4 regions of the Pseudarthrobacter sp. TAF60_1 genome follow, and region 1 is predicted to be linked to each of the others. Evidence: riboswitches for the same ligand, from Rfam matches in the RefSeq annotation. Region 1 holds a riboswitch; each other region holds the start of a gene.
What was found. Region 1 has a riboswitch for thiamine pyrophosphate ahead of thiC (phosphomethylpyrimidine synthase ThiC). Riboswitches for the same ligand answer to the same signal wherever they lie in the genome.
Positions count from the first base shown of each region.

Region 2: linked by a shared signal. The riboswitch ahead of AB4Y73_RS15815 (ECF transporter S component) and the one ahead of thiC (phosphomethylpyrimidine synthase ThiC) in region 1 are both predicted to bind thiamine pyrophosphate.
Region 3: linked by a shared signal. The riboswitch ahead of AB4Y73_RS02505 (bifunctional hydroxymethylpyrimidine kinase/phosphomethylpyrimidine kinase) and the one ahead of thiC (phosphomethylpyrimidine synthase ThiC) in region 1 are both predicted to bind thiamine pyrophosphate.
Region 4: linked by a shared signal. The riboswitch ahead of thiO (glycine oxidase ThiO) and the one ahead of thiC (phosphomethylpyrimidine synthase ThiC) in region 1 are both predicted to bind thiamine pyrophosphate.

Region 1 covers NZ_JBFRDI010000003.1:477,957-485,288, reverse strand. Annotated here, with positions in the region: gene rpsP (30S ribosomal protein S16) at 1-380, opposite strand, end outside; gene AB4Y73_RS05770 (hypothetical protein) at 588-1,025, opposite strand; gene AB4Y73_RS05765 (VOC family protein) at 1,141-2,016, opposite strand; TPP riboswitch at 2,135-2,242, shown strand; gene thiC (phosphomethylpyrimidine synthase ThiC) at 2,238-4,091, shown strand; gene AB4Y73_RS05755 (alpha/beta hydrolase) at 4,074-4,808, opposite strand; gene ffh (signal recognition particle protein) at 4,922-6,505, opposite strand; gene AB4Y73_RS05745 (glucose-6-phosphate dehydrogenase) at 6,594-7,332, shown strand, end outside.
Region 2 covers NZ_JBFRDI010000014.1:75,474-82,805, forward strand. Annotated here, with positions in the region: gene AB4Y73_RS15780 (Na(+)/H(+) antiporter subunit C) at 1-343, shown strand, start outside; gene AB4Y73_RS15785 (Na+/H+ antiporter subunit D) at 340-1,947, shown strand; gene AB4Y73_RS15790 (Na+/H+ antiporter subunit E) at 1,944-2,489, shown strand; gene AB4Y73_RS15795 (monovalent cation/H+ antiporter complex subunit F) at 2,486-2,764, shown strand; gene mnhG (monovalent cation/H(+) antiporter subunit G) at 2,754-3,149, shown strand; gene AB4Y73_RS15805 (DUF4235 domain-containing protein) at 3,214-3,477, opposite strand; gene AB4Y73_RS15810 (heme-degrading domain-containing protein) at 3,557-4,099, opposite strand; TPP riboswitch at 4,157-4,293, shown strand; gene AB4Y73_RS15815 (ECF transporter S component) at 4,366-4,986, shown strand; gene AB4Y73_RS15820 (ABC transporter ATP-binding protein) at 4,986-6,635, shown strand; gene AB4Y73_RS15825 (energy-coupling factor transporter transmembrane component T family protein) at 6,632-7,332, shown strand, end outside.
Region 3 covers NZ_JBFRDI010000002.1:53,281-60,612, reverse strand. Annotated here, with positions in the region: gene proB (glutamate 5-kinase) at 1-767, opposite strand, end outside; gene obgE (GTPase ObgE) at 757-2,346, opposite strand; gene rpmA (50S ribosomal protein L27) at 2,463-2,726, opposite strand; gene rplU (50S ribosomal protein L21) at 2,786-3,094, opposite strand; gene AB4Y73_RS02505 (bifunctional hydroxymethylpyrimidine kinase/phosphomethylpyrimidine kinase) at 3,367-4,938, opposite strand; TPP riboswitch at 5,032-5,129, opposite strand; gene AB4Y73_RS02500 (Rne/Rng family ribonuclease) at 5,248-7,332, opposite strand, start outside.
Region 4 covers NZ_JBFRDI010000003.1:157,569-164,900, reverse strand. Annotated here, with positions in the region: gene AB4Y73_RS04355 (TetR/AcrR family transcriptional regulator) at 1-138, shown strand, start outside; gene AB4Y73_RS04350 (DUF3107 domain-containing protein) at 188-412, shown strand; gene AB4Y73_RS04345 (hypothetical protein) at 484-786, shown strand; gene AB4Y73_RS04340 (4a-hydroxytetrahydrobiopterin dehydratase) at 808-1,485, opposite strand; gene AB4Y73_RS04335 (thiazole synthase) at 1,544-2,359, opposite strand; gene thiS (sulfur carrier protein ThiS) at 2,364-2,600, opposite strand; gene thiO (glycine oxidase ThiO) at 2,597-3,928, opposite strand; TPP riboswitch at 3,921-4,040, opposite strand; gene thiE (thiamine phosphate synthase) at 4,068-4,802, shown strand; gene AB4Y73_RS04315 (RNB domain-containing ribonuclease) at 4,888-6,393, shown strand; gene AB4Y73_RS04310 (DEAD/DEAH box helicase) at 6,685-7,332, shown strand, end outside.

The DNA.
Region 1 (7,332 bases):
TCAGCTGCGTCAGACTGCTTGGCCTTCTTGGTGATGGCTTCCGGGATGATCACGGAACCCTTTTCCGGGGCAACAAAGGCAGCCTTCGGAGTTTTGGTCTTCAGGGTGCCTTCCTGGCCCGGCAGGCCCTTGAACTTCTGCCAGTCACCGGTGATCTTGAGGATCGCAGCAACCTGCTCGGACGGCTGTGCGCCGACGCCGAGCCAGTACTGGGCACGGTCCGTGTCGACCTCGATGTATGAGGGCTCTTCGGTCGGGTGGTACTTGCCGATCTCTTCGATGGCACGGCCATCACGCTTGGAGCGTGCGTCCATGACGACGATGCGGTAGTACGGTGCGCGCATCTTACCGAAGCGCTTAAGGCGAATCTTTACGGCCACTTTTGTGGTCACTCCTGTTTCAGAAAAGGGGTGAACCGACGTTCTGCACCCGTGGGGCGGGCCATACTTGAGGGTTCGAAGGACAGGATCCGGACGCGGAGAGAGGGGCCACGCAGATCGAGTACGTGTTTATTGTGCCAGATCAGCGTCAGGATTTCGACTTGACACGGGGCGGGGACTGGCGGGCGGACCCTGATAGGCCCGGCGCTAGGACGACCAGACGTACAAACCGGTACGGTCTGCGTGGTCTATTCCGCTGGCGAGCTGGGCTAGTTGGTGCACATACGTCCGGGCGTCGGCTGCATTGAAGGGCATGTCGTCCTGGGCGGCCCATTCTTCGGCGACGTCGTCCAGCACATTGCCCTCACCCTCAGTTTCATAGGTGAGGAGGTCCGCGAGAGCCCGCACCATGGCAGGCGGCACGCCAAGGAGGGAATCGCTGGAAACGTCCACCATGGCGAGTTCATAGCCCTCACCACCGGCGTGGACGGCAGTACCGGCGAGGTCGCCTAGCTGTTCGATCTCGAAGTCACTGACTCCTGGAATCCTTAGTCCGGGTCCCGACGGCGAGCCGCCGGCATCAAGGATCCCGGCACGCTTCAGCGCGGCATCGTGGGTAGCTACAAAGATTTCAGTGAAGCCCATGGGAACAACCCTCATTCCGTCGACGGTGCGGCCCCGACGGGCAGCATCAAATGCAGCCCCGGCCGTTCGAAATCAGCCTAGTACATGGCAGGCCGCACTTCCGGCCAGGGGCGGGTCAGCGGACAGCAACCCGGATATTGTTGCGCCACGGATCCTCGAAGCGCAGCTCGGACCCCGTGTGATGGGAGGCCACGCCGGCGACCTTCAGGCGGTCTGCGAGCGCCCCGACGTCGTCTCCGGACGGCACTTCGATGAGCACCTCGCCGAGCCCGAGGGTGTCCTTGCGGGGTCCGGCGCCGCGGCTGTTCCACACGTTCATGGCCATGTGGTGGTGGTACCCGCCAGCCGACACGAACAGAGCCTGCCCATGCCAGCCCGCCGTCTTTTCAAATCCCAGCGTGCCCACATAGAACTCGTGCGCTGAATGGACGTCGCCCACCTGGAGGTGGATGTGGCCCACTCCCGCTTCGGAGCCCAGCTGGCCGTCCAGGGATTCCTGGCTCAGGTGCTGTTCGAGGTAGCGCTGGGGCGGCAGGGCCAGGCTGTCCATCACCACTTCGGTGCCGTTCCAGGACCAGTTCTTGCGCGGACGGTCCCAGTAGAGTTCGATGCCGTTGCCCTCGGGATCGTTGAAGTAGAAGGCTTCGCTGACCAGGTGGTCAGCACTTCCGGTGAAGAGTCGGGGCTCATACTGGGCGGCGGTGGCCACGGTGGCAGCGAGCGCGGACTGGTCTTCAAAGAGCAGGGCCGTGTGGAACAGGCCGGCCTCTCCCCTGCCGGGCAATTGCAGCGACGGGGCGGGCGCCAAGTGGACCACGGGGCGCCCGCGACGGCCGATGTAGAGGCCGCCGTCTTCTTCGGCGACGACTTCCAGGCCAAGTGCCCGCTGGTAATAGTCGGTCATCAGCTTCATGTCGCCTACCTTGAGCATGACCGTGCCCATGGAGAGGTCGGCAGGAAGAAGATCCTGGCTGGTGGCTTCTGCAGTCATGTGAACGCTCCCGGTCCGCCGGCCTTCGGGTTGAAAGCCGTTGTGCATGCAATTTTACTTGAAGCTTCAATTTAATTCAAGTGTTCTGAGGCATTCCGTACCGGCTGTGGTAGTTTCGTCTCGACCACACGGGTGCCCTTGCAGGGGCTGAGATCGGGCTAACGCAGCCTGCGACCGTTGAACCTGTCCGGGTAATGCCGGCGAAGGAAGTGAGTATTCCATTGAATACGCAAGAAACACGGCCCATCCATGCCCAAAATGGGGCAGCCAGTGCCTCCGGGGCTGTTCGTCAACCGGCGGAAACCCAGTCCCTCAAAGCGCATTCGCTGGCTTTCATCAACGATGAACGATCCGGAATCAGGGTGCCTGTCACCGAAATCGCTCTCGACCCGTCACCCAACGGGGAAGAGAACGGCCCGTTCCGGGTCTACCGCACGGCCGGTCCCGGCAGCGATCCGGTGGTGGGTCTGAGCCCGTTCCGGCGCGCCTGGATCGAAGCGCGCGGTGACACCGAGCCGTACAGCGGCAGGGAACGGAACCTGCTCGACGACGGCAAATCGGCCGTGCGCCGTGGCGCCGCCTCCGCGGAGTGGAAGGGGGCGCAGCCGGTGCCCCGCCGCGCCGTCGGCGGCAAAACCGTCACCCAGATGCACTATGCCCGGCGCGGTGTGGTGACGCCGGAGATGCAGTTCGTGGCCCTCCGCGAAAACTGCGACGTGCAACTGGTTCGCAGCGAAGTGGCCGCCGGCCGTGCCATCATTCCCAACAACATCAACCACCCTGAATCGGAGCCGATGATCATCGGCAAGGCATTCCTGGTGAAGATCAATGCCAACATCGGCAACTCCGCCGTCACCAGCTCCATCGCCGAGGAAGTGGACAAACTGCAGTGGGCCACCCAGTGGGGCGCAGACACGGTGATGGACCTGTCCACCGGGGACGACATCCACACCACCCGTGAATGGCTCATCCGCAACTCCCCCGTGCCAATCGGCACCGTACCCATCTACCAGGCGCTGGAGAAAGTCAACGGGGAGGCCAACAAGCTGACCTGGGAGATTTTCCGCGACACCGTGATCGAACAGTGCGAGCAGGGCGTGGATTACATGACCATCCATGCCGGCGTCCTGCTGCGCTATGTGCCGCTGACTGCCAACCGCGTCACAGGCATCGTCTCGCGCGGCGGGTCCATCATGGCAGGCTGGTGCCTCGCCCACCACCGCGAAAACTTTCTGTACACCCACTTCGACGAGCTGTGCGCGATCTTCGCGAAGTACGACGTCGCGTTCTCCCTGGGCGACGGGCTGCGCCCCGGCTCGACGGCGGACGCCAACGACGCTGCCCAGTTCGCCGAGCTGGACACCCTGGCCGAGTTGACCCAGCGAGCCTGGGACTTCGACGTGCAGGTGATGGTGGAGGGCCCTGGCCACGTCCCGTTCCATCTGGTCCGGGAGAATGTGGAACGCCAGCAGGAGCTCTGTAAGGGCGCCCCCTTCTATACCCTTGGACCGTTGGTTACCGACATCGCTCCCGGCTACGACCACATCACGTCTGCAATCGGCGCCACAGAAATAGCGCGTTACGGCACGGCCATGCTTTGCTACGTGACGCCTAAGGAGCACTTGGGCCTGCCCAACAAGGACGACGTCAAGACCGGCGTGATCACCTACAAAATCGCCGCGCACGCCGCCGACCTCGCCAAGGGCCACCCGGGCGCCCACGAGCGGGACGATGCCCTGTCCAAGGCAAGGTTCGAATTCCGCTGGCGCGACCAGTTCGCCCTGTCCCTTGATCCGGTCACCGCCGAGGCGTTCCACGATGAGACGCTGCCGGCTGAACCGGCAAAAACCGCACACTTCTGCTCCATGTGCGGTCCGAAGTTTTGCTCAATGAGGATCAGCCAGGATATCCGGGACGAATACGGCTCGGCCGATTCCCAGGCCGCCATTGCCGGGATCTACAGCGGCATGCGGGAAAAGAGCGCGGAGTTCCTGGCCAAGGGCGCGAGGGTCTACCTGCCGGAACCCCAGGTCCACGGGCCTGCCGGGGCAGTACCCTCAGGAGGCCTTGGCTGAGTGTGACCGGCTGACGTCGGCAATGAAGGACCGGATGGCCCGGTCTCCTTCAACTGAATCCTGGGGCCGGTGCCCGCCCGCGGCAATGCGGTGCAGGGCGCCGGTCTCCTTCAGGTAACCGGCGATCTCCTCATACAGCGGTTCCCATCCCCCGGTCAGCACCAAGGTAGGGACGCCCGGCACTATGTGCAGCGGAGCTTCCCACGAGGGTGCCTGCAGACGGAGCCGGCGCGCCGACCGTTTCTCCTCCGTGGACTCCGGCTCGTGAAGATCCACGGCGAACATTCGCCGTACGTATTCACGCTGGAAGTCGTCGTCTCCCAACTGATGCCGGACATCGAAAAGCGGTTGCATGAGGGCACGGTGCGCAGCAGTGGCGGGCAGCTCAGCAGTCAGCGACAAACACACCGGTTCCACGAGCGTCAGTGAATATACAAGGTCCGGGCGTTGGACGGCTGCCATCATGGCGGAAATCGCCCCCTCGGCGTGTGCCACCACATGACCGCCTGCCTCCCCCCGGCCATCATCCGCCAATGACCTCAGCACAATAGCGGTGTCCGCGTCAAAGGAGGAGTCCACCGGTTCAGCGACGGCGTCGAAACCGTGCCGACGAAGAAACAGCGCATCGTATTTCAGCGCCATGCCGTGCTGCCGCGGCCACGCCGCCGCACCAAACGGTCCGGCGCCGTGCACGAACACTATCCTCTGCTTGAACATGACCCAACCCTATTCGACGGCGCTGACATCCCAACTGGCCGACATCCCCCAACTGACTGGCAGTTGATGTCGTCAAAAGGCGGAATGACGACGTTAATTGCGAGCTAGTTGGGCTACTTGCCGAGGAACTTGTCGAAGCCCTTGGGCAGGTTCAGCTGCGAGGGATCAAAGTCGCCGGACTGCTGGCCGAAGGCTGCGCCCGTCGGCAGGGCCTTCGCCGCGCCGGCACGCCGGGCCTCGGCGTCCTTGAGCTCCTGGGCCGCCTTGGCCGGGTTGCCGGAACGCGCCTTTTTCTTCGGGGCGTTCTTGCCACCCTTCCGCGCGCCACCGGGACCGCCCATGCCAGGCATCCCCGGCATTCCGGGGATGCCGCCGCCCTGGGCCATCTTCTTCATCATCTTCTGGGCCTGGGCGAAACGCTCCAGCAGGCCGTTGACCTCGGACACGTGCACGCCGGAGCCCTTCGCGATGCGGGCGCGGCGGGAACCGTTGATGATCTTCGGAGCCACGCGCTCGTGCGGCGTCATAGAACGGACGATCGCCTCGACCCGGTCAATCTCCCGCTCGTCGAAGTTCTCGAGCTGCTGGCGGATGTTCTGCGCGCCAGGCATCATCATGAGCATCTTCTTCATGGAACCCATGTTGCGGATCTGCTGCATCTGGGCCAGGAAGTCGTCCAGGGTGAAGTCTTCCTGGTCGGCGAACTTCTTCGCCATCCGGGCTGCTTCGTCCTTGTCCCAGTTCTTTTCCGCCTGCTCGATCAGGGTGAGGACGTCACCCATGTCCAGGATGCGGGAGGCCATCCGGTCCGGGTGGAAGAGCTCAAAGTCGTCCACACCTTCGCCGGTGGACGCGAACATCACGGGCTTGCCGGTGACCGACGAAACCGACAGCGCCGCACCGCCGCGGGCGTCGCCGTCGAGCTTTGACAGCACGATGCCCGTGAAGTTGACGCCTTCGTCGAAGGCCATCGCCGTGTTCACGGCGTCCTGGCCGATCATGGAGTCGATTACGAACAGCACTTCATTGGGAACGATGGCGCGGCGGATCTGGCGCGCCTGCTCCATCATCTCGGCGTCCACGCCAAGGCGGCCGGCAGTATCAACGATGACGACGTCGTGCAGGGTGCGCTTGGCTTCCTCGACGCCTGCGCGGGCGACGGCGACGGGGTCACCGGCGGGGTGGTCCAGTTCGGTGGAGGTGGCTCCGGGGTGCGGAGCGAAGACGGGCACGCCGGCACGTTTGCCCACCACCTGGAGCTGGGTGACAGCGTTGGGGCGCTGGAGGTCGCACGCCACCAGCATGGGGCTGTGACCCTGGGCCTTGAGCCACTTGGAGAGCTTGCCTGCCAGGGTGGTCTTACCGGCGCCCTGGAGGCCGGCCAGCATGATGATGGTGGGGCCGGTCTTGGCCAGGCGGATGCGGCGGGTCTCGCCGCCGAGGATCTCCACAAGTTCCTCGTTGACGATCTTCACGATCTGCTGGCTGGGGTTCAGCGCCCCGGACACCTCAGCACCCAGGGAACGTTCACGGACGCGGGCGGTGAACTCGCGCACCACCGGCACGGCGACGTCGGCATCAAGGAGGGCACGGCGGATCTCGCGGACCGTGGCATCAACATCAGCCTCGGTGAGGCGGCCCTTGCCACGGAGGTTCTTGAAGGTTGCTGTCAACCGGTCAGAGAGTGAATTGAACACGCGCCGCGCACTTCTTTCAGTGGAGTTACAGGGGGGACTCGACTATCTAGGGTACCAAGACGGGCATGCATGATGGCATGCTGGCAAGGTGACGAGCCAAACGAGTGTAAAAACCCTGCTCATTTTGGGGGCCTCCGGGGATCTGACCGGCCGCCTCCTCCTTCCTGGCCTGGCCCGGCTGGTGGCGAAAGGCCGCGCCGAAGGGCTGACCCTGGTGGGGGCCGGCTCGGATGCCTGGAGCCCTGACCAGTGGCAGGCCCGGGTCCACGACGCCTTCGCCGCCGCCTCGAAGGAGGCGGACGCCGCCGGAAGGAAAGCGCTGACCACAGTGGAGAAAGCCACGGCTTACCATCAGCTGGATGTCACGGCAGAAGGCGCCCTGGCGTCTTTGCTCTCCGGCTTGGAAGGGCCCATCGCGGTCTACTTTGCCTTGCCGCCGCGGATCAGCCAGCTGGCCTGCGAGACCCTGCACCGCGACCAGGTACCGCCCGGGACCCGGCTGGTTATGGAGAAGCCTTTTGGCTCGAGTGAGGCATCGGCCCGTTCCCTGAACCAAACGCTTGCGGGGCTGGTGCCGGAGGACCACATCCACCGGGTGGACCATTTCCTGGGCAAAGCAACCGTACTGAACATCCTGGGCCTGCGCTTTGCGAACAATTTCCTAGAGCCTGTCTGGAACCGCGAACACGTGGAAAAGGTGGAGATCGTCTTTGACGAGGATCTGGCCCTGGAGGGGCGCGCGCGGTATTACGACTCCGCGGGGGCCCTGCGCGACATGATCCAGAGCCACCTGCTGCAGATCATGGCGCTGATGGCCATTGAGCCGC
Region 2 (7,332 bases), on a different contig from region 1:
CGTGATCTCGTTCGCCGTCACCGCCTTTATGCTCGGCATCATTTACCGCACCTGGGTGCTGGCACGCCAGGACGAGATCCAGGACGACGTCGAAGACCGCCGCGTCGCCGCGACCCCTAGGTTCGATGCCGAGGACGACGCACCGATACCGGCCGAGACGTCGGAGTTTCCCCTGACGATGCTGGGCAGCGATGGCAGCGGTATTTCGGATCATGCAGATCATGCAGAGTCCGGGGAGCACATCATCGCCGGCGCCAGGACGATTCCGGTCGTGGACGCCGCCGCCGAGGAGCAACCCGGCTCACGGAATGTAGATCTCGGCCCCGAAGGAGGTGTGAAGTGAACATCGCAAGCTTTGCCCCGCTCGCCGTCCTCTTTCCCATCTTCGGTGCCGCCCTGGCCTTCCTGTTGTTCCGGCATGCCCGGGCGCAGCGCGGGGTAAGCATTGCCGTGCTGTCCATGACGCTCCTGCTGGAGTGCTTCCTGCTCGCCTCAGTGTGGGAGGGCGGGACGGCCGCCGTGAATATCGGTGGCTGGCTGCCGCCCTGGGGCATCACGATGGTGGTGGACCAGTTCTCCTCCCTCATGCTGGTGGTCTCTTCCGCCGTCAGCCTGGCCGTGCTGATCTACGCCACCGGGCAGGGCATGGCCGACGGCGACCGCGACGCACCGGTATCGATCTTCCACCCCACGTTCCTGATCCTCGTGGCCGGGGTGTCCAACGCCTTCCTGTCCGGGGACCTCTTCAACCTGTACGTCGGCTTCGAGATCCTCCTGACCGCGAGTTATGTCCTGATGACCCTGGGCGGTACGGGGCCGCGCATCCGCGCCGGCGTCACCTATGTGGTGGTCTCCGTGGTGTCCTCGGTCCTGTTCCTGATCTCCATCGCGATGGTCTACGGGGCCACCGGGACGGTGAACATGGCAGACCTTGCCATCAAGCTCGCGGACCTGGACGAAGGAACACAGACGCTGCTGCATGTGATGCTCCTGGTGGCCTTCGGCATCAAGGCGGCAGTGTTCCCGCTGTCGTTCTGGCTGCCTGACTCCTACCCCACCGCGCCCGCCCCGGTCACCGCTGTCTTCGCCGGCCTGTTGACCAAAGTGGGCGTGTACGCGATGGTCCGCACCGAAACCCTGCTGTTTCCCGGCGATAGCCTGAACACTCCCTTGATGGTGGTGGCGCTGCTGACCATGGTGGTGGGAATACTCGGCGCCCTGGCCCAGAGTGACATTAAACGTCTGCTGTCCTTTACCCTGGTGAGCCATATCGGCTACATGGTGTTCGGACTGGCCATGTCCTCCGTGGCCGGACTGGCCGCCGCCGTGTTCTATGTGGCGCACCACATCACCATCCAGACCAGCCTCTTCCTTGTCACGGGCCTGATCGAACGCCGCGGCGGCAGTTCCTCCGTGGACCGGCTGGCAGGCCTGGCCAAGCTTTCGCCCCTGCTGGCGCTCCTGTTCTTTGTGCCCGCAATGAACCTGGCCGGAATCCCGCCGTTCTCCGGGTTCCTGGGCAAAGTAGGCCTGATCCAGGCCGGTATTGAACTGGGGACTCCGCTCGCCTATGCGCTGGTGATCGGCGGCGTGGTGACCAGCCTGCTGACACTCCTGGCCGTGGCGAGGGTATGGAACCGTGCGTTCTGGCGCAAACCGTCGGACGCCGAGCATCCAGACCCCGTCCTGCTGGCCGCGCCCGAGGAATCGGCCACCGGCCGCCGGGCCGGGCGTGACAGCGTGACCCTACTGCCCCGGACCATGGTGGGATCAACCCTCGGCCTGGTGGTGCTTGGGGTCGCCCTCACAGTCTTCGCCGGCCCGCTGTTCAAGGTCGCGGACCAGGCGGCCCAGGAGATGCTGGACAGGTCCTCGTACATCCAGGCCGTGCTCGGTGAGGACACCCAAGTTCCAGCCCTGGCGCTGAAAGCGGGTGGGGGCGAATGAGCCGCCGCCGGATATCCCTGCGCCAGGAGATTCCCCTGCTGGTGTGGCTGGTGATCGTCTGGGGTGCGCTCTGGCAGGACTTCAGTCCAGGCAACCTGCTTTTCGGCGCCCTGCTGGCCGTGCTGGTAGCCCGGATGTTCTACCTGCCGCCGGTGGAACTCAGCGGCAGGTTCAACATCCTGCACGCCGTGCCTTTCGTCCTGCGGTTCCTCGCCCGGGTGGCGGCAGCGAGCATCGAAGTCATGTACTTGGCGGCCGTCCGCGGACCGAAAGTGATCAACGCAGTGGTCGCTGTCCCGCTGCGGAGCCACCAGGACCTGATAGTCACCGCCGTGGGCCACGTGATCTCGCTGATCCCCGGTTCCCTGGTGGTGGAAGTGGACCGTTCAACGTCCACCCTCTATCTCCACGCGCTCAATATCAGCACTGCCGAGGATGTGGAGAACCTGCGCAAGGAGGTCCGCTCCATCGAAGCCGGGCTGATCCGCATCATGGGCAGCAAGGAAGAACTCGAAGTAGTGCGGCAGGAGAACCCGGCATGATGCAGATTGTCCTGGCTGTCACGGCAGTCATTCTTTCACTGGCCGCGGCCGGTGCCATCATCCGGATCGCCCGGGGCCCGTCGCTGCTGGACCGTGTGCTGGCCTCCGACGTCCTGCTGGCCATCCTCGGCGCGGCGCTGTGCATCGACATGGCAGTCAACCGGCACCTGAACAACCTGATGCTGCTCGTGGCGCTGTCCGTAGTCGGCTTCATCGGCTCCGTAACAGTGGCGCGCTTCGTGGCCGACCGGCGGGAGCACACCCATGAGTCCTGACGCGAGCCTGGTGGATAACGTGATTGACACCGTGACGGCGGTGTTCCTGGTGGCGGGCGCACTGATGTCCCTGGCAGCCGCCGTCGGCCTGCTCCGTTTCCCTGACCTGCTGAGCCGCATGCACGCCGCCACCAAACCGCAGGTGCTGGGGCTGTTCCTGCTCCTGGCGGCCATCGGCCTGCAGATGCGGACGTGGTGGGTGTGGCCGGTGCTGCTGGTGGCCTGGATTTTCCAGCTGCTGACCGTGCCGGTGTCCGCGCACATGGTGGGCCGCTCCGGCTACCGCACCAAGCACATGCACCGCGAGCTGCTCAGCTCCGATGATCTGGAGGCCGTGGTCCAGAAGGCGGCCAAATCCGCCCGTGACGAAGCGTCCGACGGCTAAGAGTTTTTGTCCAGATAATGCCGCCTGGTGACTGCACAGCGGCCGTTATCTGGACAAAAACTCGCTAGACGATGTCCTGGGTCTTGGCGAAACGGGTGATGGCCCGCTGCGTGCCGCGGTTGGCGAGGACCTGGATGATGGTGCTGACCGAGGCTGAGATCAGCGCGAAGGTCAGTGCCGAACGAAGGCTCGTGGGGGTGTCTTCGTGCTTGCCCGTGGGTGCCTTGTTGCCGGTGGACTTTTCCCACACGGCGTTGACCAGCTTAGTGCCGACAAACCCGGCGCCGATGCTGATTCCGGTGCCGAGCAGCTTGATGAGCACGTTCATGGTTTGAACTCCTTGTGACCGGGACGGGGACTGCCTTTAGCCTAACGCGATCCGGCCGCCAGCCAGCACAAGGCAAGCACTAGTCCGGGCGCAGGGACCCCAGAATTTCCCGGAGGGCCTCCACCACGAGGTCATGGTCCTGCATCTGCGGCAGCCCCGAAACGGTCACCGTGGCCACGGCGCCCACACCGGTGACGTAAACCGGGAAGCACCCGCCGTGGGCCGCATAGACCGATTCGTCATACCAGCCCTGGTCTTCGATCCGGCCGCCCCGCAGCCGGGCGCGCAAGCCCACCAACAGCGAAGGGATCTCGTATCGGGCGGCGGTGCGCTGCTTCGCCCGGACCCAGTGTTCGTTGTTGGGGGTGGCGCCGTCCAAAGCAACATGGAACAGGACCTGGTCACCCTTGGTGATGTCGATGGCGATGGGCAGCTTCCTGGTCTTGCCGAGCTCCACCAGCAGCAGCCCGAGGCTGAGGGAATCGTCCTTCGTGAACCGCGGGAACTGGAGCTCGCTGATCTCGGCGTCGATTCGTGCAATCAGGGCTTCGAGCGCCCCCGGCGGCTGGTTCTCGTCGGAATCGGGATCGAACGCTGTCACATCGGATCGTTCGGCAGTCATGGCCCACAATCTACCCCTACAGCGGTGTAAACTGGGTCACGCCCATCAGGGCAGAATTAATTACGACAGGGGAGCGCCGCCGTCGGGCACTGCAGTCATGCAGCCGGTGGATGGGCGCTGAGAGTGCGGACAGCCGCAGACCCTCGAACCTGATCCGGTTAGTACCGGCGCAAGGGAGTCGAGCTTCTCAGAGTGTCCGGATCCGGACGGCGCAGGCCGCGCGGCAACCGAGAACACCCTCCCCTCCTGTACCTCAGGAGGTTGACATGACAACAGTAGGAATCAAAAAAGCCAGCTATAGCTGGCGCGTTGTGGACATTGTAGTGGCGGCTCTGATCGCCATTGCGGGCGGCGTTATCTTCTGGGCATGGGACCAGGGTGCGGCGCTGGTCTCCACACCGATGAACGCGACATACCCGCCCCTGACCGGCCTCATCGCCGGCGGCTGGATGATTCCGGCAGTGCTGGGCATGCTCATCATCAGGAAACCGGGCGCCGCACTGTTCTGCGAAGCCGTGGCCGCCACCGGTGAGCTCATGATGGGTTCGCAGTACGGCACCACCGTGCTGATCTCCGGCATCCTGCAGGGCCTCGGCGCGGAACTGGTGTTCGCCGCCTTCGCCTACAAGAAGTTCAACCTTCCGACCGCCCTGCTGGCCGGTGCCGGGGCAGGACTTTTCTGCGGCCTGAACGATTCCTTCCTCCCGTGGGGCTGGAACATCGCCTATGAGGCCGGCGATAAAGCCGCTTACATTGTCTTCTGCGCGATCTCGGGTGCCGTGATCGCGGGCGCCGTTTCCTGGCTCGCCACCCGCGGCCTGGCGAAGACGGGTGTGCTGAGCTCCTTCGCATCGCGGAAGGCATCCTCGGAGCCCGTCTTCAACTGATGGCCGCTTCCGACGCCGGCGTTTCCGCTGTGCGCCCCGCAGCGGTGTCCGCCCGTGGCTGGGGCTGGCGGCACGCCGGCCGCGCCGTACCAGCCGTCCAGGGGCTCGACCTGGACATCGCGCCCGGAGAGCGGGTGCTGCTGCTGGGCCCCTCGGGCGCCGGCAAATCAACGCTGCTGCACGCGCTCGCCGGGGTGCTGGGTGACGAAGCGGACGACGCCGACGAGACCGGCACGCTGCTGATCGACGGCGTTGCGCCGCGCGGCCAGCGCGGCCGGGCCGGACTGATGCAGCAGGATCCTGAAACGCAGGTGGTCCTCTCCCGGCTGGGCGACGACGTCGCCTTTGGCGCGGAGAACCTGGCAGTGCCGCGGGATGAGATCTGGCGGCGGGTGGAGGAAGCGCTCGACGACGTCGGGCTGCGTAGTGCCGGGCGCCCGGACAGTGCGGCCGGAGTCCCGGGCGCGGCGGGACCAGACGCCGCGGGGCTCCCGCTGGACCACCCGACGTCGGCCCTGTCCGGCGGCCAAAAGCAGCGGCTGGCGCTGGCCGGCATCCTCGCGATGCGGCCCGGGCTGATCCTGCTGGACGAACCGACCGCAAACCTCGATCCCGCCGGTGTCCTGGAAGTCCGGGACGCCGTTGCCCGCTGCCTCGACAAGACCGGCGCCACCCTGGTGGTGGTGGAACACCGCGTGTCCGTCTGGAAAGACCTGGTGGACCGGATCGTGGTGCTGCAACCGGGCTCGGCTGCCGGGGCGGCCGATGGCATCCCGGGCAGCACCTCCGGCGTGCTCCTGGACGGGCCGCCGGACCGGGTGCTCGCCGAGGCACGCAGCATACTGATCCGCGCCGGTGTGTGGGTGCCGGGATACGTTCCCGAGACCCGTCCGCGTGCCGGCACATCCGGTGGTAGTTCTGCTGACTTCGGCGATTTGCTGCTGGCGGCCGAGCGGCTTGCCGTGTCCCGTGAGCGGCCACGCCGCCGGGGCTTCCGCACCATCCCGCCGGTGCCTGTGCAAACGGGCATCACGGCCCAGGTCCGCGCCGGCCAGGCCCTGACCATCACCGGCCCCAACGGCGCCGGAAAATCGACGTTCGCGCTGACGCTTGCCGGACTCCTGGCGCCGGTGGAGGGAACGGTGTCCGCCGCCGTCGAGCTTTCCCAAGGTGCCGGGATAGACCCTTACAAATGGAAGGCCAAAGAGCTGATTTCCCGGATCGGCACCGTGTTCCAGGAACCCGAGCACCAGTTCGTCACCGGCCGGGTGCTGGACGAGCTGATGTTTGGTCCGCGTCACCTGGGGTACGGGGAGGAACGCGTGGACGAACTCCTGGAGCGGCTGCGCCTCACACACCTGGTGGATGCGAATCCGTACACGTTGTCCGGGGGCGAAAAGCGGCGCCTGTCGGTGGCCACCGTCCTCGCGGCCCACCCGCGGGTGCTGGTGCTGGACGAACCCACGTTCGGCCAGGATGCCAACACGTGGGCCGAGCTCGCCTCCTTCCTCTCAGAACTGCTCGACGCCGGAACGTCCGTGGTCTCCGTGACCCACGACGAAGAATTCACCGCAGTCCTCGGCGGCACCGAGCTGCGCCTGGGCCCGGCCTCGCGGGGCGGCGCCCGTCAGGAAGCAGGGGCAGCATGAGGGACGCCCTGACGCTCAGCGGCAACCAGGCCCTGCTGACGCGCGCCAACCCGCTGGCCAAATTCGGCGCCGTCTTCCTCATCACCGTGGTCCTGGCGCTCTCCATCGACTGGGTTTCCGCATCGGTGGCGCTCGCCGCGGAACTGGCGCTCTTCCCGCTCGCCGGACTGACGCTGCGCCTGCTCTGGCAACGCGGCTGGCCCCTCATCATCGCGGCAGCGGTGGGCGGCTGGAGCACGGCCATTGTGGCCGCGGACAGCGGAGCTGTACTGCTCGACGTCGGGATCTGGTCGATCAGCGAAGGTTCCCTTCAGCTGGGGCTCGGCTTCATGCTGCGCGGTCTCGCGATAGCCTTGCCGGCGATCCTGCTGATGACCTGCACGGACCCCACCGACCTCGCCGATGCGCTGGCCCAGAAAGCCCGGCTGCCGCACCGGTTCGTCCTTGGCACGTTGGCCGCGATGCGGCTGGTGGGACTCCTGGCCGAGGAATGGCAGACCATCGGGGTGGCCCGGCGTGCCCGCGGCGTGGGGTCGCACGGCAGCCCGTTGCAGCGGCTGCGGGCCACGCTCGGGCAGAGCTTTGGACTGCTGGTTCAGGCGATCCGGCGTGCCTCCCGGCTGGCCGTGACCATGGAAGCACGCGGATTTGGCACCGGTCAGCGCACGTGGGCCCGGGAATCCACCTACTCGCTGCT
Region 3 (7,332 bases), on a different contig from region 1:
TTGGCGGTGGATGTGACCAGGGCGTGGATGCCGGAGCCGGCAGCGATCGTAGCGGCTTCGACTTTAGTGGTCATGCCGCCGGTACCCACCCCGGCTTTGCCTGCCTTGCCGATGGTGACGCCGTCGAGGTCGCGCGGGCCTTCCACCAGGGGAATCCGTTTGGCCCCGTGGGAGGGCGGACCGTCGTACAGGGAGTCGACGTCGGAGAGCAGCACCAGCGCGTCAGCCCTCACCAGGTGTGCCACCAGCGCAGCCAGGCGGTCATTGTCTCCGAAACGGATCTCGTGCGTGGCCACGGTGTCGTTTTCGTTGACAACGGGCACCACGCCGAGGTTGACGAGCCGGTCCAGGGCGCGGAAGGCGTTGGTGTGCTGGCTGCGGCGCATGAGGTCGTCTGCGGTGAGCAGCACCTGGCTGACGGTCACGCCGTGGGCACCGAAAGCCTGGGTATAGCGGGCCATCAGCAGGCCCTGGCCCACGCTGGCCGCCGCCTGCTGCGTGGCCAGGTCCCGGGGGCGCTTCACGAGGCCCAGTGGTGCCAGGCCCGCCGCGATGGCACCCGAGGAGACCAGGATGATCTCGGTGCCGGCGTTGCGCTTGGCCGCCAGGGCGTCCGCCAGCGCGGTCAGCGCTTCCTCGGAGATGCCGCCTTTGATGCTGGTCAGCGACGACGAACCGACTTTGACGACGATCCTGCGGGCTCCAGCAAGCACACTGCGGTCGGCGGTCCGCTGCTGCGTCACGGCGGTGGCGGCGCTATTGGTCATCTTCTGCGCCCAGTCCACTCTCCTTGAGCGGCTTGGCGACCCGGCGGCTGCTGACCGATTCGGTCCAGATCCCGGCTTTGCGCTCGGCTTCGAGTTCTGCGCGGGCGGCCGCCTTGGCGTCCTTGCGTTCCTGCTGCTCGTCGCGCTTCTGGCCGCGGGTGGGGCGGTCGCCGATATCGGCGAAGCGGACGTCGGTGCCGCGGGGCGAGGCGAGCAGTTCCGCACCGGCCATCATGGTGGGCTCCCAGTCGAAGACGACGCCGTCGTCCTCGCCGATCACCACGGTGTCGCCCGGTTTGGCGCCCTGCTTGAACAGTTCGTTTTCCACGCCCAGCTTGGCAAGGCGGTCAGCGAGGTAGCCGATGGCTTCCTCATTGGTGAAGTCGGTCTGCTTGACCCAGCGCACGGGCTTGTCGCCGAGGACACGGAACAGCGGCTCCAGGTTCTTCTCTTCGCGGCGGATCTTGAAGCCGGCCTCGTTGACCGCGCGGGGCCTCAGGACGGGTGGCTGAACCTTCGGCGGCGCGGAGGCGAGGGTGTCGCGGGCAGCCTGGACGATCTCCGCCATGGCGAAGCCGAGCTGGCGGAGGCCCTCGTGGCTGGTGGCCGAAATTTCGAAGACCCGGTATCCGCGTGATTCCAGCTCAGGGCGCACGAATTCCGCCATGTCCTTGCCGTCCGGGAGGTCCACCTTGTTCAGGGCGACCAAGCGAGGACGGTGGTTCAGCGGAACCACTTCTCCGTCGGTGCCGGCGTAGCTCATGTCAACGGCGTACTTTTCCAGTTCCGCTTCGATGATGGCCAGGTCTGACAGCGGGTCCCGGTCCGCCTCGAGCGTGCCGCAGTCCAGCACGTGCACCAGGGCGGCGCAGCGCTCGACGTGCCGCAGGAAGTGGTGACCAAGGCCCTTGCCCTCGCTGGCACCCTCGATCAGGCCGGGGACATCGGCGATGGTAAAGCGGACGTCCCCTGCCTGGACAACACCCAGGTTGGGGATCAGCGTGGTGAACGGGTAATCGGCAATCTTGGGGCGCGCTGCAGACATGGCTGCGATCAAGCTGGACTTGCCGGCGGACGGGAACCCCACCAGCGCGATGTCTGCAATGGACTTCAGTTCCAGCACAATGTCGCTGGACTCGCCTTCGATGCCCAGGAGCGCAAAGCCCGGGGCACGGCGCTTCTGGGAGGACAACGATGCGTTGCCCAGGCCACCCTGGCCGCCGGCCGCCGCGATGAATTCGGCGCCTTCGCCCACGAGGTCCGCCAGGACAGTGCCGTCCTTGGACTTGACCACGGTTCCGTCGGGAACGGGCAGGATGAGCGTCTCGCCGCTCTTGCCGCCGCGCCAGTCCCCCATTCCGGGGCCGCCGTTGGTGGCGTGGCGGTGCGGGGCGTGGTGGTAGTCCAGCAGGGTGGTGGTCTGGTGATCAACGCGCAGGATGACGTCGCCGCCGTCGCCGCCGTTGCCGCCGTCGGGACCGCCCAGGGGCTTGAACTTCTCGCGGTGGACGGAGACACAGCCGTGGCCGCCGGTACCGCCGGATACATGCAGTACTACCCGGTCTACAAAGCTCGCCACGTGGATCTCCTCAGTGCTTTTTTCTGGACGCCCACAGGCGCCAAGACGATTGTAATGCGGTTAAAAGAACAGTGGAGCGGACCAAATGGCCCGCTCCACCGCTTCAGAACTATTTGTTACTCTGCAGCTGCAGCAGCAACGATGTTGACGACGCGGCGACCGCGGCGGGTGCCGAATTCGACGGCTCCCGGGGTCAGTGCGAACAGGGTGTCGTCGCCGCCGCGGCCAACGCCGGCGCCCGGGTGGAAGTGGGTGCCACGCTGGCGGACGATGATCTCGCCTGCGGAAACTACCTGGCCGCCGAAGCGCTTGACGCCAAGGTACTGGGCGTTGGAGTCACGACCGTTGCGAGTGGAGCTCGCGCCTTTTTTATGTGCCATTTGAAATGCCTGCCTCTAAATTCTGGGGAATCTGCTGAAAACCTGAACAGTAACGAAGGTTACTTGATACCAGTGATCTTGACCTTGGTCAGTTCCTGACGGTGACCCTGGCGCTTCTTGTAACCGGTCTTGTTCTTGAACTTCTGGATGACGATCTTCGGACCACGGAGGTCGTTGAGGATCTCAGCCGTAACAGTTACCTTGGCCAGGTCCGCAGCTGCGGAGGTGACCTTGTCACCGTCTACCACGAGCAGGGCAGGCAGCTCAATGGTGCTGCCAGCTCCACCGGCGACGCGGTTGAGGGTAACGAAGTCTCCAACGGAGACCTTCTCTTGCCGGCCGCCTGCGCGGACAATCGCGTACACCACTTGGGAACTCACTTCTCTCGACGTTTATAACTAAATTTGCGTGCGGGCCCGGAACCAAAACTGGCTGGGTTTCCCGCTGTGCCTCAACGCCGTGGGGTCATAACCCAAGTGTTGGCGTAAGCACCGAAGATCTAGAATACGCTAATTTCGCCTTCGGCTGCAAATGAGGCTGGTTACGGCCGGTTGTCTGTGATAGGTCCCACTAGGAGGCCCAGTCCTGACAATCCGAAACCGTGCCCGACTATCGTACCGGCTCCAGCCACCGCAGAGGTTCAGGCATGCAGGCGCGGCGCGTCGAAGAAATCCACTTCGAAACGGCACGAGTGCCTGAACGCCTGGAGCATGGCGGCCTGTTCGTCCGCTGACGCCTTGCTGCCTGCCTCGTCGGCCAAGGCGATCGCTTCGCGCGTTGCCTGCGCGAAGGCCTCGTCAGCGTAGGTCCGGAGCCACTCGGCATACGGGTGCTCTTCCGGTGCTCCCGCGGCCAGGAACTGGGCATGTAGGGTCTGGCCCACTTCAGCGTAGAGCCAGAAGCACGGCAGAAGAGCCGCAACCAGCACTCCGTAACTGCCGGCGGCGGAGGCTGCCAGCAGGTGGTCCACATAGGACTTGGTGACCGCGCCCAGGACGTGCTCCACCGTGCGTGTGCTGAGCCAGGTGCGGTGCAGTTCCGATTCAACCTCGAGGCACTGCTGGGCGGACCTGGCCCAGAACAGCTGGGCGGCTTCCGTGGGAGCCAGTGCACTGGCTCGGGCAAGCGCACGTGAATAGCCGTTGAGGTAGATGGCATCCTGGGCGAGGTAGTAAGCGAACTGGTCCTCCCCCAGGGTCCCGGCTGCCAGCCCGCGGATGAAGTCGAGCCGGTAGATGGCGTCCAGATCGGGGGCCGCCGCCTGGCGGAGGGTCCCGGCGAACTCGCCGGCTACGAATTCTTCGGCAACGGGTTCCCCGGTGGCAGGTTTCCCTATAGCCGGCCGTTGCTGGACATGGTGGAAGTGGTGGATGGGACCGTTGCCGCCCCCAACCTCCAGCAGTCCCGAAGCCCGCAGCGCGCCGGCAAGCCAAGGCTTCACCTGCCGCAGGGACGCTTCCCAGTCCCCCAGCCGGGCCTGTGCCGTGGCCATGGCAGAGGAAAGCGAGCAGCCGGTGCCATGGCTGTTGCGGGTGGGAATCCGGTCTCCGGCCACTTCCACCACCGGCCCGGAGAGCAGCCCCGCGGCGTTGACGAGGGCATCCGGGCACGCACCGCCGTCGAGATGGCCTCCCTTGACCAGAATGGTGGCGCCGCTAGCCGCGGCCAGGCGATTGCCCTGCTCCAGCGCGGTGGCCCAATCGCGGGCCTGCGGTTGGTCCGCGAGGATGGCCAGCTCAGCGAGGTTGGGGGTAATCAGGTCAGCGAGCGGCAGCAGGGCGAGCAGTGCAGCTTCCGCCGATTCCTTCAGCAGCCGGTCCCCGCTTGTGGCCACCATGACGGGATCCAGAACTACGACGGCGGGACGCACCTTCTCCAGCCAGCTGCGGACCGTGTCAATCACCTCTGCATTTCCCAGCATGCCGATCTTGACGGCGTCGATGATGATGTCATCGCTGATTGCATCGAGTTGCTGGCGCAGGAAGGCGGCAGGCGGCACGTGGACATCCTGGACACCCCGGGTGTTCTGAACGGTCAGGGCGGTGATGGCCGCCATGCCGTAGCCACCCAGGGCGGCAATGCTCTTGAGGTCGGCCTGTATACCTGCCCCGCCGGAGGGATCCGATCCGGCGATGGACAGAACGCGGGGGGTATCACGCAGTACGGCCTCGGAAGTCGATGACCCGAGCGCGGGGCGCCGGGCAGCACGCATTGAAGCAGCGTCCGGGCTTTCCGGGGTATCAGAAGTTTCGGGGTTTTCGGGGTTTTCGGGGTTTTCGGGGGTTGCGGGAGGAAGGACATAGGTAGAAGCCACAGGAGACATCCCTTCGCCGGTACTAACCGGACAGGTTCAACGGGTGTGGATCTCAGCCGGCCCTTTGCGCGGCACCCCGTGTCAGTAATCCACCCTAGCGTTTCCGCGCCCCCCGCAACGTCAGATGAAGGCGGAACGACGGATGCCCGCACGCGCCCCCGGGAAGGGGGCAGGTACGGGCATCCTGGCGGGTATCCCCGCGAAGAGTCAGAGCTCCGAGGCGGGTACGCCTACGCCGAGGATAATCGGCGCATTGGTTTCTTTCGGCGCAACAGCCGCCGGGACACCGGTGCGCTCCGGCGCCTTGGCAGCATGGGTATGGCCTGCGGGGGCGGTCTGAACTGCCTCGTGATGCTCCACCGTGGTGGCGTTGGCTGCGCCCTGCGCGCGGCTGGCGCTCCGGTTTCGCCGCGGACGGCGGGCACGGGGCTGCTCGGTGTGGTCGGAGTAGTCCTTCTCAACCGCTGCAGGGGCCTGGGCGGGAGTCTGCGAAGGCGCCTGACGGGCCGGCTCTGCGGCCTGCTGGCTTTCGGCCGGAGCGCTTGCGGCAACCGGTGCCGGTTCGCCAAGCTTGGCGAACGCCTCCGCCAGACGGTCAAGAGTCAGTGCCGGAGCCTGCGGCTGCTCCTCGTGGTGCTCCACAAACGGCAGCACTACCTGCTCGCCACCGAACGTCAGCACAGCGGCAGGGCGGCCCGTGTTGTCCGTCTCGGACGGATGTGCGGGCGCAGGAGCCGGGGCTTCTGTGGCGGAGGCCTTGCCGGCAGCGGCGTGGGCTACTTCGTCGTCGTGCAGGTGGGCGGCATGCGCGGCGGCCGCGATGTTGGCGAGGGCCGCCCTCGTAGCCTCAGCCTTGGCGTGGCGCTCGGCGTCGCTCGGATCAGGGTGGACAGTATGGATCTGCACCGGAGCTGCCGGCGCCACATCCAAGGGCTGGCCGCCGCGGCCGCGGCGGCGCTTCCGGTCAGTCCGGGCGCCCTGCTGGGCATCCGGGCGGGTGTCATTGCGCTGGTTGTCCGGGCGCTGCGTATCCGGACGGTTGTCCGCACGCTGCACGTGGTGCTCGGCAGCGACAGTGTTGGCGCGGCGGTGCTCCACTGGATCGTCGTGGGTGACAATTCCGCGGCCGGCGCAGGTCTCGCACTGTTCGCCGAAGACTTCCAGGAGTCCGGTGCCCATGCGCTTGCGCGTCATCTGCACCAGACCCAGCGACGTCACTTCCGCCACCTGGTGCTTGGTGCGGTCACGGCCCAGGCATTCCACCATGCGGCGGAGCACGAGGTCGCGGTTGGATTCGAGGACCATGTCGATGAAGTCGATGACAATGATGCCGCCGATGTCGCGGAGCCGTAGCTGGCGGACCACTTCCTCGGCCGCTTCGAGGTTGTTCTTGGTGACGGTTTCCTCGAGGTTGCCGCCGCTGCCGGTGAACTTGCCGGTGTTGACGTCCACCACGGTCATGGCTTCGGTGCGGTCAATGACGAGCGAGCCGCCGGACGGCAGGAAGACCTTGCGCTCCAGTGCCTTGTGGATCTGCTCGTCGATCCGCCAGGCGGCGAAGATGTCCTGGTCCTTGGTCCACTTTTCCAGCCGGCCCACCAGGTCCGGAGCGACGTAAGTGACGTAGGCCTCAATGGTGTCCCATGCCTCTTCGCCGGAGACGATCAGTTTCGAGAAGTCCTCGTTGAAGACGTCGCGGACCACCTTGATGGTGAGGTCCGGTTCGCCGTAAAGCAGCTCCGGGGCCAGGATCTTGGTGGACGTGGACTGGCTTTCGATGCCCTCCCACTGGGCGCGCAGCCGGTTGATGTCGTGCGTGAGTTCCTCTTCCGAGGCCCCCTCTGCGGCGGTGCGGACAATGACTCCGGCATGCTCGGGCAGGCGGTCCTTGAGGATGCGCTTGAGTCGGTTGCGTTCGACGTCGGGCAGCTTGCGGGAAATGCCCGTCATGGAGCCGCCCGGCACGTACACGAGGTAACGGCCCGGGAGGGAGATCTGGCTGGTCAGCCGGGCACCCTTGTGTCCCACGGGATCCTTGGTCACCTGGACCAGGACGGTGTCGCCCGATTTGAGCGCATTTTCGATCCGGCGCTGCTTGCCTTCGAGGTTAACGGCTTCCCAGTTTACTTCACCGGCGTACAGCACGGCGTTGCGGCCGCGTCCAATGTCAACGAATGCCGCTTCCATGGAGGGCAGGACGTTCTGCACCTTGCCGAGGTAGACGTTGCCGATCAGGGAGTCCTGCTGGGTCTTGGAGACAAAGTGCTCCGCCAGGACGCCGTCCTCGAGGAC
Region 4 (7,332 bases), 320 kb from region 1:
CGCGGACTGGCCGGAATGGCGCAGGTCAGCGCGCGTTACTGGCTCGAAACGGACGGCAACCTGGACCTCGATGTGGCCAGCGACCTCATTTACCGTTTAGCTTGGCGCGGAATCTCGCGCTTCCCCAAAGAGTCCTAGACTACAAATAAGAGAACCGAAGAACTTTGATTGGCTGGGAGGCCCCCTTTTGGAAATTAAGATCGGCATTCAGAACATTGGCCGCGAAATCGTGCTGGAATCGGCAGAGGACGCTGACGCTATAGCTACGGTCGTGGAAGAAGCCATCACCAAGGGCACCGAGCTCCGCCTCAAGGATGACAAGGGACGTATCATCATCGTTCCGGGCAATGCGCTGGGCTACGTGGAGATCGGCGCCGAAGAAGCCCGCAAGGTTGGCTTCGGCCAGTTCTAAGACACGAGCTTTAGCACCCAAGCGGGCCACTGCCTGTCGGCGGTGGCCCGCTGCATTCCGAGGGAGATTCCATGCTTTCGCTGACCATCGTTGTCCTGGTCACCGCCGCTGCGGGCTTCATTGTCTGGGCCAATGACAGGCGCCATACCCGGTACGGCATGATACTGCCCGCCGGTGTAGCCGTCGCCGTGGGTGCGCTCAGCTGGATCATCTTCATGGCGGCGGGCTTCGGCTACATGCCGGGCCTCACCTGGATCCCCTGGATCCTGCCGATGGCCCTGGGCGCGGCGGCTGCCCTCGGGGCCGTCATCTACCTGGGAAGGAGCCGCGAACACCATGACCTCCAGCGGCTCACCAGGGCCCTGAAGCTGTAGCAACCAGGGCCGCCAGCCCGCTCAGGGGCCCGACGTCGCCTCAGGCCGGTGCCCTACCTCCGTGCACAGGCACAGCCGGTTCCCTTGCGCGTCGGTGACCACCACCCAGTCGGGTGCGTGGTCATGGTTCATTAGGGCCCCGGCGGCCGCTGTCTTCTCCAGGACGGGCCCCGATTCGGCCAGGCTCCAGTGGACATCAAGGTGGAGCCTGCTGCTATTGGGCGTCCCTGTTTCCTGGAACCAGATGCTCGGGCCCCGGCCGTAAGGATCCACCAGGTCGCCGCCCGCACCTTTCTTGTAGCCCAGCGCTACCCGCCACACCTCCGCGATTTCCGCCGGGTCCGCGGTGTCGATGCCCAGCTCCACCGTCCTGAACAGCCCCGGCTGGGCAGTTGCCCCCGCCTGGGCGGCCGCTTCGCTGGCGGCCACCGCGGCCGCGGTGTCCCGCTCGGTGACCTGGCCGCCTGCGTCGTGCGAGGTGTACCGGATGAACACCCTGTTGTACCGCCAGTCCAGATCGGGATGATGGTTCTGTTCTTCCGCGAGACGCCCGACGGCGGCTATCAGCTCAAGCGCGGCGGCCGCCGTCGGCGCTTTATAGACCGTGACGAGCCCGCCCAGGCGGTACCGCCAGTCGGGCAGCACTGCCAGGGCAGCGTCGAGCCGTTCGCGGGTGAGGACGTCTTGGTTGCCGGCCACAGCTGACTCCTGGGTCTTGTTCCGTGAGCGTGCCGACGGGCGGCCAGCGGTTGCCGGACTAGAGGAACTCGGCCCGGTTTTCCATCGCCGATGACGCCAGGGCGTGCTCGCGGCGCGGTATTCTGCCGGCCGCTTTCGCCAGCCTACCGGCGATCACGGCGTGTTTGAAGGCCTCCCCCATGAGCGCGGGATTTTGGGCCCGGGTCACGGCGGTGGCCAGTAGTACGGCGTCACAGCCCAGTTCCATGGCCAGCGCCGCGTCGGATGCCGTGCCGATGCCGGCGTCGAGGACAACGGGAACCGAGGCGCGCGAAACGATCAGTTCAATGTTGTGCGGATTAAGGATCCCCAGGCCCGTGCCGATCGGCGCCCCGAGCGGCATCACCGCGGTGGCGCCCAGGTTCTCCAGCCGCAGGGCCAGGACGGGGTCATCGTTGGTGTAGGCGAACACCTTGAAGCCTCGGTTCACGAGCTGTTCAGTGGCGTCAACGAGCTCGACGGCGTCCGGCAGCAGGGTCTGTTCGTCGGCGATGACCTCGAGCTTGACCCAATCCGTTTCCAGGGCTTCGCGGGCCAGTTCGGCCGTCATGACGGCGTCCCTTGCCGTGAAGCAGCCGGCCGTGTTGGGCAGGACCCGGATTCCGTGGTCCACCAGGAGCTGAAAGAGGGACCCGGACTCGGTGGGCGAATAGCGCCTCATGGCCACGGTGGTGAGCTCCGTTCCCGACGCCAGCAGGGCGGCCCCAAGCCCGTCCAGGCTGGGGGCGCCCCCGGTGCCCATGATGAGGCGGGAGCCGAGTTCGACGCCGTCGATGACGAGCCGGTCCGTGTCCGGCGACGTGGTGGCGGTGCTGATGTTGTTTGTGACTGTCATGGTGTCAGCCTCCCTGAACTGCGGTGACCAGTTCGACGTTGTCCCCGTCGGCGAGCGCGGTGACGAACCACTGGCTGCGGGGTACCACTTCTGAGTTGTGGGCAACGGCGACGCCGAGTTTCTGCCCGTCCGCGGCCTGGCCGTTGGCGGCGAGGGGGCGGCCCGTGATCTGGGTGACCAGGGTGGTGATGGACGCGTCCCGGGGGACGGCATGCGGCGCGCCGTTGAGGGTGATGTTCATGCTTTTTCCTTTGTGGGTTGAAGGGCGGCTTGTGGCTGGCTGGAAAACCTGTCCGGCGAGTGAACCTGCCAGCGCGGATCGTTCCGGCCATCCAGCAGGTCGCGGCAGATGGCTGCTGCTGCGGGAGCCAGCAGCACTCCGTGACGGTAGAAACCGGTGGCAATAATCAGCCCCGGAATGTGTCCTGAGCTGGGAGCAGGGACGCGGCCCAGCAGCGGCGCGTTGTCCGGCGTCGCAGGACGCGCCCGCGTGGTGCATTCGAGAAGCTCCAGCTCGGCGACGGCGGGCAGCAGGACCTGCCCGTCACGCAGCAACTGGTACACGCCGCCCGCAGAGACGGCACGGCCAGCTGTGACGGCACGGCGGGCTGCACCGGTGTCCTCCGCGCCGGGAAGTGCGTCCTCGCGCTGGGTTGCCCCGATCACCACCGTGCCGTCCTGCCGGGGGACAATGTAGACCGGCACGCCGTGGACCAGGCCCCGGACGGTGGACGTCACCAACGGGCGCAAGTGCTGGGGAACGCGGAGGCGCAGGATGTCGCCGTAAACGGGCCTCAGAGGCAGCTGCAGCCAATCCGGCAAGCCACCCAAGGCCGCCGCCTGAAGGCCGTTGGCCACGATGGTCTCCCCCGCCAGGACTGTGCCGCCACCGGCCAGCTTCACACCGCTGACGCGCTTTCCCTCCCAGAGAAGTGCCGTGGCGCGGTCATCAACGGCGAACCCGTTACGGGCGCCATCGACGGCGGTCCCTGCGCCCGGTTCGTGGCCGGCCAGGACTTCCCGCAGCGATGCAATCAGCCTGCGCGGGTCCACCTGGTGGTCCGCCAGAATGGCCAGGGCACAGGAAATGGCCGGACTGAGCAGCGGTTCCCTGCCCCTCGCTTCCCTGACCGTCAGCGGCTCCACCTGCAGTCCATTGGCCTCTTGGACGGCCCTGAGGTCCATCAGCGCGCGGCGGTCCGCGGCGTCGGCACCGACGGCGAGGGTCGGCGTCGTCAGGTAGCCAAAATCCCCTGCCCCTGCCCGGCCGAGGTTTGCCGCGAAGGCCGGCCAAAGGAACGAGGACTCGAGCATCAGCTCCAGGAGGCCTTCCTCCTGGTAGTGCAGTTCGCTGACAGGGGCGAGCATGCCGGCGGCCGCCCAGCTCGCCCCTGAACCCGGTTCGTCATCGATCAGCACCACGGAGCGGCCGGAGCGCCGCGCCTCCCAGGCGATGCAGTGGCCAATAACTCCGCCACCGATCACCGCCACGTCGGCGCGCAGGATGGGGGGACTGCTCTCGTCAAGGCCGGGTGGGCTGGCGGCCGGGCCGCCGGATGGGGGGACCATGTGTTTCCTTCCCTACGCCGGTACTAGCCGGATCAGGTCAAGCGGTCGGCTCTGACGCCCTCTCAGCCCGGCCGCTTTGTGACGGCTGCAACGGGCTCCCGCAGTACACGCCCAGTTTAGGGGAACTAGGGTGGTTTCCATGAACGTGTCTTCCACCCCCAGCTTCCTCCCCAACCCCACCGTCCAGGAGTCCGGCGCCGGCCTGCCCCCCAGCGCCAGGTTGTACCTGTGCACCGACGCACGCCGCGACCGCGGGGACTTTGCCGAGTTTGTGGACGCGGCGTTCGCCGGCGGCGTGGACATCATCCAACTCCGCGACAAGGACATCGAGGCCGCCGAGGAACTGGAACTGCTCGCCGTCCTCCAAGCGGCCGCTGCCCGGCACGGACGGCTCTGGGCGGTGAATGACCGTGCTGACATTGCCATGCTGTCCGGTGCGCCGGTCTTCCACATCGGCCAGAAAGACCTGCCCGTGGCCTCCGCACGCACGCTGCTGGGGGCAGGGCCCGTGGTGGGGCTTTCCACCCACACCACCGAACAGGTGGAAGGCGCCATCCGCTTGTCCTCCTCGGTGACTGCCGACGGCGGCCTGGACTACTTCTGCGTGGGCCCGGTATGGGCCACCCCAACCAAACCCGGCCGGACCGCCGTCGGCCTTGACCTGGTGCGTTATGCAGCGGACGCCGTTGCTGCCACCGGCACCCAGGCCGCTTTGCCTTGGTTCGCTATTGGCGGGATTGACTTGGACAACGTCGAGCAGGTGGTGGAAGCCGGTGCCAGCCGGATCGTTGTGGTCCGCGCAATTACGGAAGCCTCTGACCCCGCCGCCGCAGCCAGGGCCCTGCTGGCCGCCTTGGATGCCGGTGCCGCCTAACAATCAGGCGTCCGGCTCCTGAGAATCCCCCGCGCAGCGGAGCGGGACGTGCGCGATCAAGGGAAATCGGGCTAACCTGACTTTTGTGTCCCATCATCGGTTGGCCCCGAACGTCCACGAGAAGACCAACGCTCTCGAGGCAGCCCTGAGTGCCCTGCGGACCGAGCTGGAACTGCCCGGCCCTTACCCGGCCGAGGCGGTCCGCGACGCCGAGGAAGCCGTCGCCGCGCATCAGCTGCCGCCCGCTGACCTGACGGATGTTGAGTTCCTGACCATCGATCCGGCGTCGTCCACGGACCTTGACCAGGCGCTGTTCATCGAGCGTTCCGCCGCGGGCTACCGGGTGCTGTACGCCATCGCGGACGTGCCGTCCTTTGTCCGTCCCGGCGGGAGCCTGGACGCCGAGACCCGCCGCCGCGGCCAGACGTTCTATGCCCCGGACGGCCGGATTCCGCTGCATCCCGAGGTCATCAGCGAGGAGGCAGGCAGCCTGCTGGCCCACCAGCTGTGTGCCGCGTTTGTCTGGGAATTCGGGCTCGACGACGACGCCCACGTTGGCAGCGTGTCCGTCCAGCGGGCCACTATCCGCAGCCGGGCCAAGTTGGACTATAAGGGTGTCCAGGCCGAGATCGACGCCGGAACGGCCAACCCCGTGCTGCAGCTCCTGAAGGAAGTAGGGCTCAAGCGCGTTGAACTGGAGCGTCAGCGTGGCGGCGCCAGCCTGAACATGCCGGAGCAGGAAATCCTACAACTGCCCGACGGCGGCTACCGGATTGCCGCGGCGCCCCAGCTTCCGGTGGAGGACTGGAATGCCCAGATTTCGCTGATGACCGGAATGGCTGCAGCCGACATGATGCTGGCGGGGAAGGTTGGCGTCCTGCGTACCATGCCCGCCCCTGACGAGCGCTCGCTCCGGCATTTCCGGCTCCAGACGGTGGCCCTCGGCAAGCCGTGGGACGGGAAGACCAGCTACGGCGAGTACCTCCGCAGCCTCGATCCCACCGAGCCCAGGCAACTGGCCATCATGCATTCCGCAGGCATGCTTTTCCGCGGTGCGAGCTACACCGCTTTTGACGGCACTGTTCCTGAGGACGCCATCCAGTCGGCCATCGGCGCCGCCTATGCCCACACCACGGCGCCGCTCCGGCGGCTCATCGACAGGTTCGTCCTGGTGATCTGCGAAGCCCTGAGCAACGGCAGGCCGGTCCCCGACTGGGCGCGGGAAGCCCTGCCCACCCTCCCGGAAATCATGGCGGCATCCGACCAGCTGGCAAGCCGGATGGAACGCATGGCCCTGGACACCGTGGAAGCCGCCCTCCTGGTCAACCACATTGGCCAGGAGTTTGATGCCATTGTCATTTCCGGGTCGAAGCCGCAAAAAGACAATGGCAACGTTGCTAAGAACGGCAACAACGGCGGCAAGAGCGGGAACGGGAAGAACGGCAATGGCCCCTCGGGGATCGTCCAGATCGCCGAACCGGCCGTGACAGCCCGATGCGCCGGCGACCTCGAATCAGGCACCAAGGTCCGGGTGCGCCTGATCTCCTCCGATATCACCGCCCGTGCGGTCCACTTCGAGCTCCTGGCCTGAGCAGCCCGCCCTTGTTTCCACGGCCAAAAGCCGGGATTCGGGGTCCGTACGGCTAGACTGAAGAAGTAGAAATGGATGCCCGGTCGTTGATTTCCTTTATTTTGAATTCAACAAGCCCGCCCCTACGCGATCTTGAGACAGACCCGCTGGTCACCAGTGCCAGCATTTAGATAGCCCGCGATCGGCTTCCACTGGATTTGCTTGCGCGCCCGAGCGTGCTCCGGAGCGGCCACATCGGCCGGCCCGTTGAGCAGGCAGCGCCAATGCCCAAATGAATAAGGAAACTCACCTGTGAGTGAATTGCATACCCACCAGCTCCTGACGGACGACTCCGGCATCGAAACGATCGAACCCGAAGAGACCATCATCTCCGACGAGACGCCGCACGAAATCGCGGAGAAGTCATTCGCCGATTACAACGTGCGCGCCGACATCGTCGAGTCCCTGGCAGACGCCGGGATCACCCACCCGTTCCCCATCCAGTCCATGACCCTGCCGGTGGCGCTCGCGGGCCACGACATCATCGGCCAGGCCAAGACCGGCACGGGCAAGACCCTCGGCTTCGGCATCCCTGCGCTGCAGCGCGTGGTGGGTCCGGACGATGCCGGTTTCGACAAGCTCGCCGTTCCCGGCGCACCGCAGGCCCTGGTCATCGTGCCCACCCGCGAGCTGGCCGTCCAGGTGGCCAACGACCTCCAGACCGCCTCCGTTAAGCGCAATGCCCGTATCACCACCATTTACGGCGGCCGTGCCTACGAGCCCCAGGTGGAAGCCCTGCAGAAGGGCGTCGAGATCGTGGTGGGAACCCCCGGCCGCCTGATTGACCTGTACAAGCAGAAGCACCTGAGCCTCAAGAACGTCAAGATCGTCATCCTCGACGAAGCCGACGAAATGCTGGACCTTGGCTTCCTGCCGGACGTCGAGACTCTGATCGCAGGC